Regions from separate parts of the Rhizobium sp. WYCCWR 11128 genome, predicted to be linked through region 4. Evidence: predicted binding sites of a transcription regulator. Region 4 holds the regulator's gene; each other region holds the start of a gene.
The links. Region 4 encodes LexA, which represses DNA repair genes until DNA is damaged. Its sites were predicted from a motif close to TGTTCNNNNTGTGTTCNG; they were not measured.

Region 1 (4,212 bases), 1.1 Mb from region 4:
GATCGGCACCGATATCCGTGGTGTCGTGATTGAAAGTGGAGGCGAGCACCTTGAAGGCGAAGCGGGTCGATATGCCGTCCATGCCCTCGTCGATGCCGGCGGCATCCCGATATTCCTGGACACTACGGGCGCGCGGATCCGTCTCCTTCAGGCTTTCGCCGTCATAGGTGCGCATCTTCGAGAAGTACGTCGAATTCTCATGCTTGCGCAGACGTGAAAGCACGGAGAAGCGGGCCAGCATTTCGAGCGTTGCCGGGGCGCATGGCGCATCGGTGAGTTCCGATCCCTCGATCAGCTTCTCGTAGATCTTCTGCTCTTCCGTCACGCGCAGGCAATAGGGCACCTTGATCACGCAAATACGGTCGATGAACGCTTCGTTGTTCTTGTTGGCCTTGAAGGTCTGCCATTCCGCCTCGTTCGAATGCGCAAGGACGATGCCGGAGAAGGGGATGGCGCCGATATTCTCGGAGCCGATATAGTTCCCTTCCTGCGTCGCCGTCAGCAGCGGATGCAGCATCTTGATCGGCGCCTTGAACATCTCGACGAATTCGAGCACGCCCTGATTGGCGCGATTGAGGCCGCCCGAATAGCTGTAGGCATCGGGATCGTTCTGGGAATAGGTCTCCAGCTTGCGGATATCGACCTTGCCGACCAGCGACGAGATATCCTGATTGTTCTCGTCTCCAGGCTCGGTCTTGGCGATGGCGATCTGGCGCAACCGCGAAGGCTGTACTCTGACGACGCGGAAGCGGGAAATATCGCCCCCGAAATCGTCGAGCCGCTTCAGGCACCACGGGCTCATCAGTCCGCTCAGGCGCCGCAGGGGAATGCCGTATTGCTCCTGCAGGAGCGATCCCATCGTGTCCGGGTCGAATAGGTTGAGCGGACTTTCGAAAACGGGGCTGATCTCGTCACCGGCCTTCAGCACGTAGATCGGATGAAGCTCCATCAGCAGCTTCAACCGCTCTGCCAGAGATGACTTGCCGCCGCCGACCGGGCCGAGCAGATAGAGGATCTGCTTGCGCTCCTCGAGTCCCTGCGCTGCATGCCGGAAGAAGGAAACGATGCGTTCGATTGTCTCTTCCATGCCGTGGAAGCCGACAAAGGCCGGATAGATCCGGATGGTCCGGTTCATGAAGATCCGGCCGAGGCGCGTGTCCCTGGCAGTATCGACCATCTGCGGCTCGCCTATCGCGGCGAGCAGCCGCTCGGTCGCATTGGCATAGGCAAGCGGTTCCTTTTTGCAAAGATCGAGATACTCCGAGATCGACATATCGGTCTCGCGACGCGCATCATAGCTGCGGGTGAACGCATCGAATACGGATTCGCTCAGCATGGGCCCTCCATCAAGGTTAATGCCACAGGCTCTAGGTCGTCATACCAAAGGAGATGGCCACGACATTCCTAAGAATCAATAGTTTCGCAGGTATATTCCACGCTCACCGGCTGTTTCTGGCAATGCACAAAAACGTGCGTGCACCGGTTATTTTTTTACTCTACGAAACTGTTTCTTATTGTAGTTGAGAAAAGGGCTATTGCGATATCAGCACATTTCGCGACGTGACAGAAAGATGAAAAGGGTGTGCAATGTCGCCCGTGATTCGAGCTCTGGAGAAATCGACGATTTGGCTGTGAAACTGCCCAAAGTCGATGCGGGACAGCGTGTGCCGATCCGCTCCAGACATGCTGGAAAACGGCGCATCCCAGCCATGCGCCCCGCATCGTGATTATGCGGCTACCCCGCGCGACTCAGCCGTTGAATGCCTTCTCCAGTGCGGCCACATCGATCTTGACCATGCCGAGCATCACTTCGGTTACGCGCCTGGCCCGCTCGCGGTCGCTGTCGGCGATCATCTCGGACAGCACGCGCGGCACGATCTGCCAGGAAAGGCCCCAGCGGTCCTTTAGCCAGCCGCAGGCCTCCGGCGTGCCGCCATTGCCGAGAAAGGCCTCCCATATCCGATCGATCTCGGCCTGGCTTTCCACGAGAATCGCGATCGAAAAGGAATGGTTGAAACTATCGAGCGGGCCGGCCTTCATGGCCAGAAAGGCCTGGTCGGCGAGCGTGAACTCGATCAGCTCGACGCTGCCGGGGGGCCCGCTCGGCGTTTCCGCCGGCAATATGGTGGTGCGGCCGATCCTGGAGTCCGGGATAACAGACACGTAGAATTCGACGGCTTCGCGCGCTTCCTCGGCGAACCAGAGATTTGAAACGACCTTCGGCATGAAACGGCCTCCTTGTTGACGGGTGTTGATCCGGACTGCTGTCCGATGATCCAAGGACGCCCCACCAGCGCCGGTTCCGACATGCTCCGATTGGAAATTTTTAGCCCCGCCCGCCCGCATGGCGACCACAGCCGGGCTCGGCGGTGGCATTGCCGCCCGTAACATACCGCTTGGAATAGCGCCGGCTCGGGAATGAAAGCAGAACATCTTTTCTGGTCTTTCCTTCCCGAATCACTACATTACGCGCCATGAGCAATAGTTTCGACGATATGCCCTTCTTCGACGAAGAGCCGGGCGAGATGGCGCGCAAGCCGCAGCCGCCTGCCGCAACCGCCGAAAGGGCGCCCGCCGCCAGTGGCGGCATCGCCGCCCGCGCCATGGCGGCTCGCGACGGCGGCAAGCGACCGGATTACCTCGCCGGGCTGAACCCCGAGCAGACCGAAGCCGTCGAAACACTGGAAGGCCCCGTCCTCGTGCTCGCCGGCGCCGGCACCGGCAAGACGCGCGTGCTGACGACCCGCATTGCCCATCTCCTCAATACCGGCCGCGCCTTCCCCTCGCAGATCCTCGCCGTCACCTTCACCAACAAGGCTGCCCGCGAGATGAAGGAGCGCATCGCGTTGCTCGTCGGCGGCGCCGTCGAAGGCATGCCCTGGCTCGGCACCTTCCATTCGATCGGCGTCAAACTTCTGCGCCGCCACGGCGAGCTCGTCGGCCTGCGCTCCGATTTCACCATTCTCGATACCGACGACGTCGTCCGCCTGATCAAGCAGATCATCCAGGCCGAAGGCCTCGACGACAAGCGCTGGCCGGCCAAGCAGTTCACCGGCATGATCGACACCTGGAAGAACAAGGGTCTCGGCCCCGCCGATATCCCTGAGGGCGACGCCCGCGCCTTTGCCAACGGCCGCGGCCGCGATCTCTATGTCGCCTATCAAGCCCGCCTCTCGACGCTGAACGCCTGTGATTTCGGCGACCTGCTGATGCATCCGATCGCGATCTTCCGCAAGAACCCGGATCTCTTGAAGGAATATCACGGCCGCTTCCGCTATATCCTCGTTGACGAGTACCAGGATACCAACACCGCCCAGTACATGTGGCTCAGGCTTCTCGCCCAGCGCCCCAAGGGCGAGCTGCAGAACGTCTGCTGCGTCGGCGACGACGATCAGTCGATCTATGGCTGGCGCGGCGCCGAGGTCGACAATATCCTGCGCTTCGAAAAGGATTTCCCCGGCGCCAAGGTCATCAAGCTCGAGCGCAACTACCGCTCGACCGAACATATCCTCGGGGCCGCCGCCCATCTGATCGCCCATAATGAGGGCCGCCTCGGCAAGACGCTGTTCACCGACCGCTCCGATCCCGACGACGTCAAGGTGCAGGTCCACGCCTCCTGGGATTCGGAGGAGGAAGCCCGCGCCATCGGAGAGGAGATCGAGCAGCTCCAGCGCGGCAAGCATCTCTTGAACGACATGGCGATCCTCGTGCGCGCCTCCTTTCAGATGCGCGAATTCGAAGACCGCTTCGTCACCCTTGGCCTCAACTACCGCGTCATCGGCGGCCCGCGCTTCTACGAGCGCCTCGAGATCCGCGATGCCATGGCCTATTTCCGCCTCGTTGCGCAGCCGGCTGACGACCTCGCCTTCGAACGCATCGTCAACACCCCGAAGCGCGGCCTCGGCGACACGACGGTGCGCGCGCTGCACGACTATGCGCGTGCCCGCGATATCCCGATGCTTGCGGCAGCCGCCGACATCATCGAGACCGACGAGCTGAAGCCGAAGGCGCGAAAGGCGCTCTTCGACGTGATTCAATCTTTCCGCCGATGGCAGGAACTGCTTGAAAACACGCCGCATACCGAACTTGCCGAGCAGATCCTCGAAGAGTCCGGCTATACCGACATGTGGAAGAACGACAAGAGCGCTGAAGCCCCCGGCCGCCTCGAAAACCTCAAGGAACTGATCCGCTCGATGGAAAGCTTCGAGTCGA
Region 2 (4,212 bases), on a different contig from region 4:
GACCATCCTCGGTCTTGCGCAACGGCCTGAAGCTCATCCGGTGGAGCGAACAAGGGCCGTGCCTCTCGATGCCGGCACGGTGTTGCGCCGTGCCGTAACCCACATGCGCTGCAAAACCGTAATCCGGAAATACATGATGGGCCCGCGCCATCATCCGGTCACGCGTCACCTTGGCGACGATCGAGGCGGCGGCGATCGAGACCGAGCGGGCATCGCCCTTGACCACGGCCTGTCCGGGGCAGTCGAGGCCGGGCGGCACGTCGAGCCCGTCGGTCAGCACGTAGCTGGCCGGAACGGAGAGGCTGCAGATGGCCCGGCGCATGGCGTCGAGGCTTGCCTTGCGGATATCCGTCTCGTCGATGCGCGTCGAACTGGAGGAGGCGATGGAGACGGTCGCAGTCGCCAGAATCTGCACGAACAGTTCCTCGCGCCGTTGCGCCGAAAGCTGCTTGGAATCGTTCAGACCCTCAGGGATGCGCTTCGGATCGAGGATGACGGCGGCAGCGACGACAGGCCCGGCCAGCGGCCCGCGGCCTGCCTCATCGGCGCCGGCGACCGGCCAATGGCCGGCCTTGCGGGCTTTGAGCTCGAGTTTGAAATCCGGCACGAGCGGAGCCGTGTCGAAAAGCAGGGGAGAATCGGGTGGCGTGCGAGGTTTCATGCGGCTGAACCTCGCACGCCAACCCGATTTCCCGCAAGTCCCCGGATCAGGGCGGCGGCCGGGGACTGGCCCGACGGATGGTGGCGGTCAAGGCCATCCGCGGGAATTGCGCTCGGGGCTCGAAAACAGGGCGGTTTTGTCGAGACGCCGATGCGCAAGCTTGAAGCAATTCCAGGAAAAGTGTGCAGCGGTTTTCCGTCCGGAATTGCGTAAAAGGCTAGAGGTAATTCCAGGGAAAGTGCGAAGCAGTTTCCATCCGGAGTCCTAAAAACAAAGGTTAGAGCAGCGACAGCTGCACGCCGCTGCCATCCGGCGGTACGAACAGATCGTCGCGCAGCGGCACGCTGCGGCGCGTCAGGCCGAAACGTCTGGAGGCCATTTCAAAGCGCCTTGCGATCTGCCAGGCATAGGGGCCGGCGCCCTTCATGCGCTTGCCGAATTCGGCATCGTAATCCTTGCCGCCGCGCATCGAGCGCACCAGCGACATCACGTGCCGGTAACGATCGGGGTAATGCTGCAGCAGCCAGTCGCGAAACAGCGGGCTGACCTCGAGCGGCAGCCTGAGGATGACATAGCTCGCCTCCGCGGCGCCGGCAGCCTTGGCCGATTCGAGGATGCGCTCCAGCTCGTGGTCGTTCAGCGCCGGGATGAGCGGGGCGGCCATGACAGCCGTCTGGATGCCTGCTTCGGCAAGGGTGTGGATCGTCTCCAGCCGCCGCGGCGGTGTGGCGGCACGCGGCTCCATCGTCCGGGCAAGCTTGCGATCCAGCGTGGTCACCGAGACGCCGACGCGCACCAGGTTCTTGCCTGCCATCTCCTGCAGGATGTCGAGATCACGCAGGATCATCGCCGACTTGGTGACGATCGATACCGGATGGTTCGCCTTGTTCAACACCTCGAGAATGCCGCGCATGATGCGCCATTCCTTCTCGATCGGCTGATAGGGATCGGTATTGGTGCCGATCGCGATCACCCGCACCTTGTAGCCGGGCTTGGCGAGCTCCCGCTCCAGGAGTTTTGCCGCATCGGGCTTGGCAAAGAGCTTGGTCTCGAAATCGAGCCCCGCAGAAAGCCCCATATAGGCGTGTGTCGGTCGGGCGAAACAATAGATGCAGCCATGCTCGCAGCCGCGATAGGGATTGATCGAGCGGTCGAAGGAAAGGTCCGGCGATTCGTTACGGGTGATGGCCGTGCGCGGCTTCTCGACCTGCACTTCCGTCTTGAAGGGCGGCAGCTCTTCCCATGTCTGCCAGCCACCGTCGATGGTCTCGCGCTGCTGCGCTTCGAACCGACCTGTCGGGTTCAGTCCCGCCCCACGTCCGCGCCGCCGATCGACCTCGACTCTCAGACCGGAGGAAACGATCATCGCATCGGCAATATCTGCCGTATTGGCAGGCGCGAATGCGGCCTGCCCTGCCAGGGACTGCTCTCTCATCGGATTCTCCCGCGGCGAAAGCCATCGCCTCCGCCCGTTTTGCTGATTAAATTCCTATCTGCAAAATAAGAACAATGCAAGAACAAAATGAGGAAAACGGTGCTGGCAAAAATTTGTGCGGCGCATTATAAATGGTCAATGTTGACGGTTGTTCTCGAATGTCAGGATCAGGAATCTGAGCTGGCACAGACTTTATCGGTATTGGTGGCAGGCGCGGTGGAGGGGCTTGTGAGCGACGTGGTCGTGCTCGATCACGGCTCGCGCGACGGCACCTCGCGGGTCGCCGACGCCGCCGGTTGCCGCTTCCATTCGCAATGGGATATCAAGGACATCGTCCGTTCGGCGCGCGGCGAATGGCTGCTCTTCGTCGAGCCGGGCGCCAGACCGCAGGCCGGCTGGATCGATGAGATCGCCGAATATGTCGCGCTGAACAAACTGCCGGCGCGCTTCACCGCATCGCGCGGCTATAGGCGCCCGTTCTTCCAGCGTGTCGGCCGAGCCGTGCCGCCGCTGGAACTCGGCTTTCTCCTGCCGAAGAAGCAGGCGCTCGCCATCGCCAAAAGCGGCATGCGACTTACCGAATTCGTCAAGGGCCAGAAGCCGCGCAAGCTCGCGAGCGAACTGATTCCGTCATGGGTTGCCCGCGCTGCACGCTAAGCAATTCCGCTCTTCGTCATCCTGCCTTCGCGCCAATGGCAGCCCCTCACCCTAACCCTCTCCCCGTAAAAAACGGGGAGAGGGGACGTGCCAAACGCAGCGTCGAGATTGAGGGAAGCCGGTGCGGCATGTCCCTTCGCCCCGTTTACGGGGAGAAGGTGGCGGCAGCCGGATGAGGGGCGGGTCGCCGAACCTCGGAGGAGTATCATGCTCCTCCCGTCGTCGCGCAAAAGATGGCGCCCAATAGGATTTCGCGCTATAATTCAAATATGGCGCCGTCGAAGCGCCTCGCTTCGCAACGGAATGGCCATGGAATGCCGGTGAACGGCAGAACAGGTCAGCGAAAATCTCCTCTTCTGCCGGGCTCCCGGCGAAAGGAGGTGCGTCATGGTACGCAGTATGATCTACGGCCTCATAGCCGTCATATTGCCGACATTGGTGATCGCGCATCCGCATTCGGCAGCATCGCAGATGATGCGCAGTTGCGCAGGCCGACCCGAAATCGTCAATTTCCTCGACAAGAACTTCGCCGAAAAGCTCACGGCAGTCGGACTGATCAACCAGAACGCCATTCTCGAGGTCTATGCCGCCGAAAGCGGCACCTGGACACTCATCGTCACGGATGTTCACGGCATAAGCTGCGTCCTGCTGTCGGGTGACAGCTGGGACACGATGCCGGTCCTGCCGGGTCTTGCGACATAGGGAATACGGCTGTTGCAGGCAGTCTACTTCGTCGCGCCGCGTTTCAGGTGTTCGTCCAGACGCGGCATGATCTCGACGAAATTGCACGGCGCGCTGCGGTAGTCGAGCTGTCCTTTCAGAATGCCGTCCCAGGCATCCCGGCAGGCGCCGGGCGAACCCGGCAGCACGAAGATGAAGGTCGCGTTGGCAACGCCTGCCGTGGCGCGCGACTGGATCGTCGCCGTGCCGATCTTCTCGTAGGAGATCCGGTGGAAGATGGCGGAAAAACCGTCCATCCGCTTTTCGAACAAAGGTTCCAGCGCCTCTGGCGTCACATCGCGGCCGGTAAAGCCGGTGCCGCCGGTGGTGATGACGACGTCTATGTCTTGGTTCTCAGTCCAGGCCTTCACCCGCGCGGCAATCTTTTCGCGATCATCGGGCACGATCCCCCGGTCGACCAGCCTATGCCCCGCCTCCGTAATCCGCGCCGCCAGCGTGTCGCCTGACTTGTCCGTCTCCGGCGTGCGTGTATCCGAGATCGTCAGAACCGCAATGCCGATCGCGATGAAGGGCCGCTTTTCGTCCAGACCTGCCATCATGCGCCTCCCGAAACCGTTTTCGCCGCCTGGAAATACCAGCCAGGGCGCTCGTCGTGAAGAGCTGCCGCTGCATGTTCGGCAGCAGTCATGCTCTCAAAGATGCCGAAACAGGTGGCGCCGGAACCGGACATGCGGGTCAACAGGGCGCCGTGAGCTTGCAGCATCGCCGAGATCTCCGA
Region 3 (4,212 bases), 140 kb from region 4:
CAGTGACTTCGGATTGGCCATGATGTCCTGCGGCGTACCATGGGCGATGACCTGGCCGCCGTGAATGCCGGCCGCCGGGCCGATATCGACGACGTCGTCGGCCGTCATGATCGCATCCTCGTCATGTTCGACGACGATGACGGTGTTGCCGATGTCGCGCAGGTGCTTCAGCGTGTCGAGCAGCCGGGCATTGTCGCGCTGATGCAGGCCGATCGACGGCTCATCGAGCACGTAGAGCACGCCGGTCAGCCCCGAGCCGATCTGCGAGGCAAGCCGGATGCGCTGGCTTTCGCCGCCCGACAAGGTGCCGGAATTGCGCGACAGGCTGAGATATTCCAGGCCGACATCGTTGAGGAAGCGCAGCCGGTCGCGGATTTCCTTGAGGATGCGCACGGCGATCTCGTTCTGCTTGGCATTGAAGCTTGCCGGCAGCGTCTCGAACCAGTCGCGGGCGACGCGGATCGACATACCGGTCACTTCGCCGATATGCAGAGTGTCGATCTTCACCGCCAAGGCCTCGGGCTTCAGGCGGAAGCCGTTGCAGGAAGGGCAGGGGGCGGCCGACATGAAGCGCTCGATATCCTCGCGCGCCCAGGCGGAATCGGTCTCTTTCCAGCGGCGCTCGAGATTGGTGATGATGCCTTCGAAATTCTTCTGCGTCGTGTAGGAGCGGGCGCCGTCGGCATAGTGGAATTCGATCTTATCGTTGGTGCCGTTGAGGATGACGTCCTTGGCCTCGTCGGAAAGATCGTTCCAGCGGGTACCGAGCTTGAAGCCGTAATGTTTGCCGAGCGCTTCCAGCGTCTGATTGTAATAGGGCGAGGTCGACTTGGCCCAGGGCGCGATCGCCCCGTCGCGCAGCGTCCGCTCGGGCTCGGGCACGATCAGATCCGGATCGATCTTCTGCTGAGCACCGAGGCCATCGCAGGTCGGGCAGGCGCCGAAGGGATTGTTGAAGGAGAAGAGCCTGGGTTCGATCTCCGGAATGGTGAAGCCGGAGACCGGGCAGGCAAACTTCTCCGAAAACAGCACGCGTTCATGCGTCTCGTTCAGCGACTTGTTGGCCGAGCCGCCGGCCGACGTCTCTTCCGGCGGCAGCGGCTTGTCGGCGAATTCGGCGACCGCCAGCCCGTCGGCAAGCTTCAGGCAGGTCTCCAGACTGTCCGCCAGGCGCGCGGAGACATCCGAGCGCACGACGATGCGGTCGACCACCACGTCGATGTCGTGCTTGTATTTCTTGTCGAGCACCGGCGCCTCGGCGATCTCGTAGAACTGCCCGTCGACCTTGACGCGCTGGAAGCCCTTCTTCATCAGCTCCGCCAGTTCCTTCTTGTATTCGCCCTTGCGCCCGCGCACGAGCGGCGCAAGGATATAAAGACGGGTGCCCTCGCCGAAATCCAGGATGCGGTCGACCATCTGGCTGACGGTCTGGCTTTCGATCGGCAGGCCGGTCGCCGGCGAATAGGGAACGCCGACGCGGGCAAAGAGCAGGCGCATGTAGTCGTAGATCTCGGTAACGGTGCCGACCGTCGAGCGCGGATTGCGCGAGGTCGTCTTCTGCTCGATCGAGATTGCCGGCGACAGCCCGTCGATCTGGTCGACATCTGGCTTCTGCATCATTTCGAGGAATTGCCGGGCATAGGCCGACAGGCTCTCGACATAGCGCCGCTGGCCCTCGGCATAGATCGTGTCGAAGGCGAGCGAGGATTTGCCGGAACCCGAAAGCCCGGTCATGACGATCAGCTTGTTACGCGGCAGATCGAGATCGATGCTCTTGAGATTATGCTCGCGCGCGCCGCGGATGGAGATCGTCTTCAGTTCGCTCATCGTCTCTGCTTTGGTTTTCTGGATGACAGCCCTTATTTAGTGATGCCGACGGGCGAGTCGAGGCTGAATGTCCACTACGGTCAAGGTTTTCGATTCTGTTGACAGGATCATACGGATAAACTAGAACAAATAAAGAACAAAATTCCTGATGAATGCATGCGGCTTTCTGATGGATAAACATGTGGATTAAATGCCGCCCATGCGCATCGGCGGTCCGTGATGGTTTAAGGTGCGCCGATCGATTAAACGCCGCCGGGCAGGGCGGCAGGCAGGGTGAGAAGTATGGCTGGTAGTGTGAATAAGGTAATTCTGATTGGAAACGTCGGTGCGGACCCCGAAATCCGTCGCACTCAGGATGGCCGGCCGATCGCCAATCTTCGTATCGCGACCTCGGAGACCTGGCGCGACCGCAATTCCGGCGAGCGCCGTGAGAAGACCGAATGGCACACCGTCGTCGTCTTCAACGAGGGCCTCTGCAAGGTCGTCGAACAATATGTGAAGAAGGGCGCCAAGCTCTATATCGAAGGCCAGCTGCAGACCCGCAAGTGGCAGGACCAGCAGGGCCAGGACCGCTACAGCACGGAAGTGGTGCTGCAGGGTTTCGGTTCGACGCTGACGATGCTCGACGGTCGCGGTGAAGGCGGGGGTGCGAGCGGCGGCCGTGGCAGTGCCGGTGGCGGCAACGATTATGGCGATGACTACGGTGCTCCGGCTCCCGCTTCATCGCCGAGCCGCGGCGGTGGCAGCGGCGGCAACTTCTCGCGGGATCTCGACGACGATATCCCGTTCTGATCGGTAGCCTTTCCGGGCTTTGTGAAAGACGTGAGAGAGCATGATGCCTTGGATGGCGTCATGCTCTTTTTCTTTGATTTCGCGGCAGATGCTTCAGACCACATCCGCCTGAATGATTTCGCACCATTTTGGGGAGTTATTTCGGAATGAGCTGCCACATCTTTAAGAAAGATTCCGGTACGCGCCTCCGACTTTGGTTGGACGAGGCACCGCCGTCGATGGATTCAACGCGATGCCATCTGTGGGAGAGCAAAGTTTTCGTCAGCGGAGAAGGGATTCCTCATCGGAAAAGCGTGGCTGCGGAAATAGCTCGGCCGGTTGGAGGCATGACGGTATATGGTTTGCTGTCAGTCACCCTGGATCAGTCCATTAAAACGCAAGATCTGCAGGTGAATGTCCCGATTGAACGTACCAAGGGAGAGAGTTGGTCCCTATCACTTGCTCCAAGTCACCACAAAGTGCTTACCGGATTTGCCGCGGAGTACATGCCGGGGCTGTTCAAGGGGATAGAGGATCTTGGTGAGGCTGCATTGCCCAGTTTTGGAATTCTCTCCTTTGATCGCATGGCGCATTCGGACATAGGTTCGTCGATAGATATTTTTCGCGAGTTGACGAGAGCTATCGTGCGCGCATTGACTATGGAGCAGGTTCCTGAAACGCCGGATGAGGCGTTCGCACTTCTCGCAGTTTAGATTGAAAGGCGCTCGAGGTTTTTCAGTGCGGCGTCGCGCTGATGAGGTTGAACGCCGACTTAGCCCCGTCGACGACGAATTGTGCGGCAAGCGCTGCGAGGATGACGCCGAGGAGCCGTGTCAGGATGGCCCGGCCGGTGACGCCGAGGAAACGGTCAAGCCTTTCGGCGATGAGCAGCATGAGGAAGGTCAGCAGCAGATTGGCGGCAATGACGCCGATCAGCTGCGCTTTTCCGATCGAGGTGGCCAGCGTGCCGGCAAGCAGGATCGTCGCCGAGATCGCACCCGGGCCGGCAATCAGCGGCAAGGCGAGGGGGAAGACGGCGATATTCTCGATATGATCCTTGGTGATCGCCGCCTCGGTCGCCTTCTCCTTGCGCTCCTGCCGCCTCTCGAACACCATCTCGAAGGCGATCCAGAACAGCAGCAGCCCGCCGGCGATGCGGAAGGCGCCGATCGAAATCCCGAGCACGCCGAGCACGCCGGCGCCAAACAGCGCGAAGACGGCGAGGATGATGAAAGCGATGACCGAGCCGCGCAGCGCCACCTGCTTGCGCTCGGTTCGGCTCATGCCCGTCGTCAGGCCCAGAAAGATCGGCGCAAGCCCCGGTGGATCGATGGTGACGAGCAGCGTCGTGAAGGCGTTGATCAATTGGTCGGCGCTTGCCATCGGCTCTCCGGAACCCCACATGGGTGCGTGGTTTTTATGATTGTGAAGCGGGGATTTCGATTTGGCAAATATTCCGCGGCGGCTCGCGGCGGATTTGTCCGGTCCGGCCGCGCAACTTGCATGTTTTACCCTCTTTAAGCCGCAAAAGCCTGTTCAAAACGCGCTGTGAAATTGGCGCGGCAACAGGCTTTCCGCTATAAATCTTCAAGTGATTCTAGAAGAGATCGTGAT
Region 4 (4,212 bases):
ACATTGACGACGCGGCCGGTCTTGGCGGCGGCGATAAGAAGGTCGGTCTGGCGGCAAAGGAAGGCCGGGATCTGCAGGACATCGACGACCTTTGCCACCTCCCCGCATTGCTCGGCGGTATGAACGTCGGTCAGGACGGGAAAGCCGAATTCCTTCTTGAGGTCGGCAAAGACCTCCATGCCCTTTTCGATCCCGATACCGCGTTCGGCCGAAAGCGAGGTCCGGTTCGCTTTGTCGAAGGAGCTCTTGTAGACGAGGCCGATGCCGAGCTTTCCGCAAAGCTCTTTCAGCGTGCCGGCAACCATGAAGGCGTGGTCGCGGCTCTCCATCTGGCAGGGACCGGCAATCAGCGACAGGCGGCCGGTATTGGAAAAAGTGACCTGGCCTTGGCCTTCGCCGATCCTGACTTCGGAATTCGTATCAGTGCTCATCGTGTTTCCTCGAAGGCGAAGAGCGTGCCCTGCCCGGGCGCGGGCTTCACCAGAATGCGATTGTTCTTGCGCGTGTATGTCACCCCGTTAGCAGCCAAATGCGCTTCTGTCACGGCAAGATCGGCGACAGTGAAGAGGATTGCCCGGCCGCGCAGGCCGCGATCTGCGGATGAGCCGGCGATGTCGAAATAGGCCTCCAGCCCTTCCGGCGTCATCAGGCTGATTTTCGCATTCGATGCTGCGATATTGACGCCGAACCCGGTCTTCTCGACTGCCGATTGCGCCACGGCAAGGCTGACGAAGGCAGCGAAGGCGGCCGGCTCCGGCGTGCAAAGCGCGATCTCGATTAGGCCGGTGACGCCATTGGCATGCGTCTCCAGCGCGGCGCGGTCAGCCGGCAGCGTGACGCGCTCGACGGTGAAGAGCAGGAGATCAGGCGCGCGCAGGTCGCCGGCGAAAGCCAGCTTGAAGCCGGCAATCGTCTCGGAACCGTCCGGCATCGTCATCGGCCGGGTGAACTGCAGCATCTCGCCGGCGCTCGATCCGTTGCCGACGAAATTCTGATGATCGATGCCGGCATCCTTGCTGCCGAAAGCCAGCCCCGAAAGCCCCTCCTCGCCACAGCGGAAGCGAAAGGCCTGGTTGCGGGCGGTGAAGACATTGCCTTGCCGCGCTGATGCCTCGCTCTCCTCGACGCTCGCAATCCCGAGCGGCTCCAGATAGGTCTTGTCGGCAAAGAAGACGCAGGCATTCTCCGTTCCGAAGGGATGGCGCGCATCGGCGGCAACAGTGAAGCCGAGCTTGCCGAGCCTCTCGCGCGCCAGATCGATATTGACGACCGGCAGCACGACATGATCCAGCGGGTGCGGTTTGGCGGAGTGCTCGTTCATGATATCCCCCTCTCCTAACACGGCAGAGATGTGTGAGAGTGCCGCCCAAGGCAAGACTTGTGTGCCAATCCGGCGAATGAAAATAAAAATCTCAACGAGTTGGCGCCAAGTTTTACGGAAATTTAGCTACTTGCGGAACACATATGGAACATATAGTGTCTGTTCTGGATTTGTTTCAATCACGAGGTCACAACGTCGATGCTCACGCGCAAACAACAGGAGCTTCTCCTTTTCATTCATGAGCGCATGAAGGAATCCGGCGTTCCGCCATCTTTCGACGAAATGAAGGATGCCCTGGACCTCGCCTCCAAGTCCGGGATTCATCGCTTGATTACGGCGCTGGAGGAGCGAGGCTTCATTCGCCGCCTACCGAACCGCGCCCGCGCGCTTGAGGTCATCAAGCTTCCGGAGGCCTACAGCCCCAGCATTCAGCCCCGGCGCGGCTTTTCGCCGAGCGTCATCGAGGGCAGCCTCGGCAAACCGCAGCCGGTCACCGCCCCTGCTCCCGCAAAGCCCGTCGCCGACAACGGCAACTCGGTCTCCGTGCCGGTCATGGGCCGAATCGCTGCCGGTGTGCCGATCTCGGCGATCCAGAACAATACCCACGACATCGTCGTTCCGGCCGACATGCTCGGCTCCGGTGAACATTATGCGCTGGAGGTCAAGGGCGATTCGATGATCGACGCAGGCATCTTCGACGGCGACACCGTGATCATTCGCAACGGCAGCACCGCAAGTCCTGGCGACATCGTCGTTGCTCTCGTCGACGACGAAGAAGCGACACTCAAGCGCTTCCGCCGCAAGGGCGCCTCGATCGCGCTGGAGGCCGCCAACCCGGCTTACGAGACCCGGATTTTCGGGCCGGACCGTGTCAAGGTTCAGGGTAAACTCGTCGGTCTCATTCGCCGCTATCACTGACATTGGCTAGGCCCGATTCGGTAAAGCTGTTGCTGCGCCAGTCATAGGCGCGATGGCGCATCCATGGCCGCGACAATGCATCGAATGCGGTTGCGACCTCCAGGCCGGCGTCCGTGAAGCGCAACTCGATGGATCCGGTCCTGCGCAGCGTCTCACCGGTGAAGAGCGTCGCACCCGAGCGGCAGCTGTTGAAGCGAAGGCGGACCGAGGTCACGACGATATCGGCCGCGTCGCATGCCGGACCGAGATAGGCGGCATTGTCGATGACAGCAACCACCTGACCATTGGCGAGCCTTGATGTGCACCAGGCCTTCTTGACGCAGGAAAAGCGGTTTGCGTCACCGCCCGCTGTGGCCGCCCGCATCGCGGTCCTTGCTTCGTTCTGCTGATCGCGGGAAAGCCTGACGCGGCGGTCTTCTCCCTCAGGCGGGATAGCAGGACCATCCAGCATCTTCGGCGGATCATGCCTCGGCAGGACCAGCGCTCTCTGCCACTGGTCGAAGATGAAATCCGGCGGTCTTTCACGGTTGGACGCCATGGCTGCCGCCTCGACGATTGCGACGAGACTGCCATCCTCCGAAATCACCAAATCCGGCGGACGGGGACCCGGCAGAAGCAGCAGGATGAGCGTTGCGACCGCGATGATCGATGTGCCGACATGGCGCAACCGGGTGCGGAGCAGCGTCAGCAGCAGAAAGCCTGCCACGGCGACGGCGAAATACCAGGCGGGCAAGCGGCCGACGTCTATATTGCCATCCCAGCCGGACACCGTCTTTGCGACCGCGATCACCAGATCGAGGCCGAATCCCACCACCTTCCAAGGCAAAACGTCCAGGCCGAAAGGCATGAGCAGCATCGCCAGCAGGCCGGCCGGCATGATGATGAAGGAGATGATCGGCATTGTCGCGAGGTTTGCCGGCAGGCCGTAGGCGGTCAGGCGATGAAAATGCTCGATCGAAAACAGCGCGGTGGAAAAACCGCCGATCAGCGAGGTCAGGAAGATGCCGCCGAAGAAGCCCGCAACCGTAACGAATGGCCTGATGATCGGCAGCTTCAGGAAGGCGTTTTCGCGGACGCGCCGGTCCTTCCACAGCTGATAGCCCGAGACCAGCGCCAATGTCGCTGCAAAAGACATCTGGAAGCTCGGACCCAAAACCTCGGACGGCGAAATGACGATGATGACGAGCGCGGAGAGAGCGACATTGCGCAGGCTGATCGACGGCCGGTCGAAGAAGACGGCAACCAACATGATGGCCATCATGATGAAGGCGCGTTCGGCAGAGACCGCAAAGCCCGAAATCAGGAAATAGGCGGTGACAGCGATGAGCGCGCCGGCGGCAGCGATCTTCTTCGTCGGGTAGGCCTCAGCAATGCCGGGAAAGAGGCTGAGCAGCATCCGGAAGCCGACGAAGAAGATGCCGGCCGACAGTGCCATGTTGAGGCCGGAGATGGCGATGATATGAGCCAGACCGGACTGGCGCAGCGCCTCCGTCGTCTCATTCGAGATGGCACGCCGCTCGTCCGTCACCAGAGCAGCGGCGAAAGCGCCGGTGTCGCCGGGCAGGATCGACCTTATGCGGTCACCAATGCCGCTGCGCAGCCGGTAGAGCCCTTCGAGCAGCGTTTCAGCCGTCGATCTGGCAGCCTGGGGACCAGCCTGCGCATCGACCTTCGTCGGTGCACCGTAGAAGAAGCCGTTGGCGCCGATGCCATCGAAATAGGCACCGAAGGAGAAGTCGTTGAGTTCGGGAAGTGCCGGACCTGCCGGCGGCGTCAGCCGCGCCCTGCCGGTAATGATATCGCCGATCTCGAAGGCCGCGTCCGCGCCGCGGGCGATGGCGGTGATGCGTTCCGGCCGCCGCTTCAGCTCCGGTGCCCTAGTGCCGGTGACCGCAAGAATGTAGCGCCACCGCCCGCGACCATCGCCTTCGCGCCGCTCGACACGGCCGGTCACCGTGGTCGTCACTGATGAA

Region 1: HX898_RS01165 (UvrD-helicase domain-containing protein) is a predicted target of LexA. The motif match lies at 2,415-2,432, and genes of this name have one in related genera.
Region 2: HX898_RS12285 (PA0069 family radical SAM protein) is a predicted target of LexA. The motif match lies at 2,164-2,181, and genes of this name have one in related genera.
Region 3: uvrA (excinuclease ABC subunit UvrA) is a predicted target of LexA. The motif match lies at 1,949-1,966, and genes of this name have one in related genera.

Annotation. Positions count from the first base shown of each region.
Region 1 is NZ_JACCEZ010000001.1:239,422-243,633, reverse strand. It holds gene HX898_RS01175 (PrkA family serine protein kinase) at 1-1,336, opposite strand, end outside; gene HX898_RS01170 (VOC family protein) at 1,750-2,226, opposite strand; gene HX898_RS01165 (UvrD-helicase domain-containing protein) at 2,475-4,212, shown strand, end outside.
Region 2 is NZ_JACCEZ010000002.1:944,806-949,017, forward strand. It holds gene HX898_RS12280 (ribonuclease HII) at 1-661, opposite strand, end outside; gene HX898_RS12285 (PA0069 family radical SAM protein) at 939-2,096, opposite strand; gene HX898_RS12290 (glycosyltransferase family A protein) at 2,235-2,753, shown strand; gene HX898_RS12295 (hypothetical protein) at 3,141-3,455, shown strand; gene moaB (molybdenum cofactor biosynthesis protein B) at 3,479-4,030, opposite strand; gene HX898_RS12305 (4-(cytidine 5'-diphospho)-2-C-methyl-D-erythritol kinase) at 4,030-4,212, opposite strand, start outside.
Region 3 is NZ_JACCEZ010000001.1:1,164,576-1,168,787, reverse strand. It holds gene uvrA (excinuclease ABC subunit UvrA) at 1-1,827, opposite strand, end outside; gene HX898_RS05680 (single-stranded DNA-binding protein) at 2,110-2,619, shown strand; gene HX898_RS05675 (hypothetical protein) at 2,766-3,311, shown strand; gene HX898_RS05670 (MarC family protein) at 3,334-3,981, opposite strand.
Region 4 is NZ_JACCEZ010000001.1:1,309,194-1,313,405, forward strand. It holds gene kdsA (3-deoxy-8-phosphooctulonate synthase) at 1-431, opposite strand, end outside; gene HX898_RS06355 (VOC family protein) at 428-1,321, opposite strand; gene lexA (transcriptional repressor LexA) at 1,520-2,239, shown strand; gene HX898_RS06365 (ComEC/Rec2 family competence protein) at 2,220-4,212, opposite strand, start outside.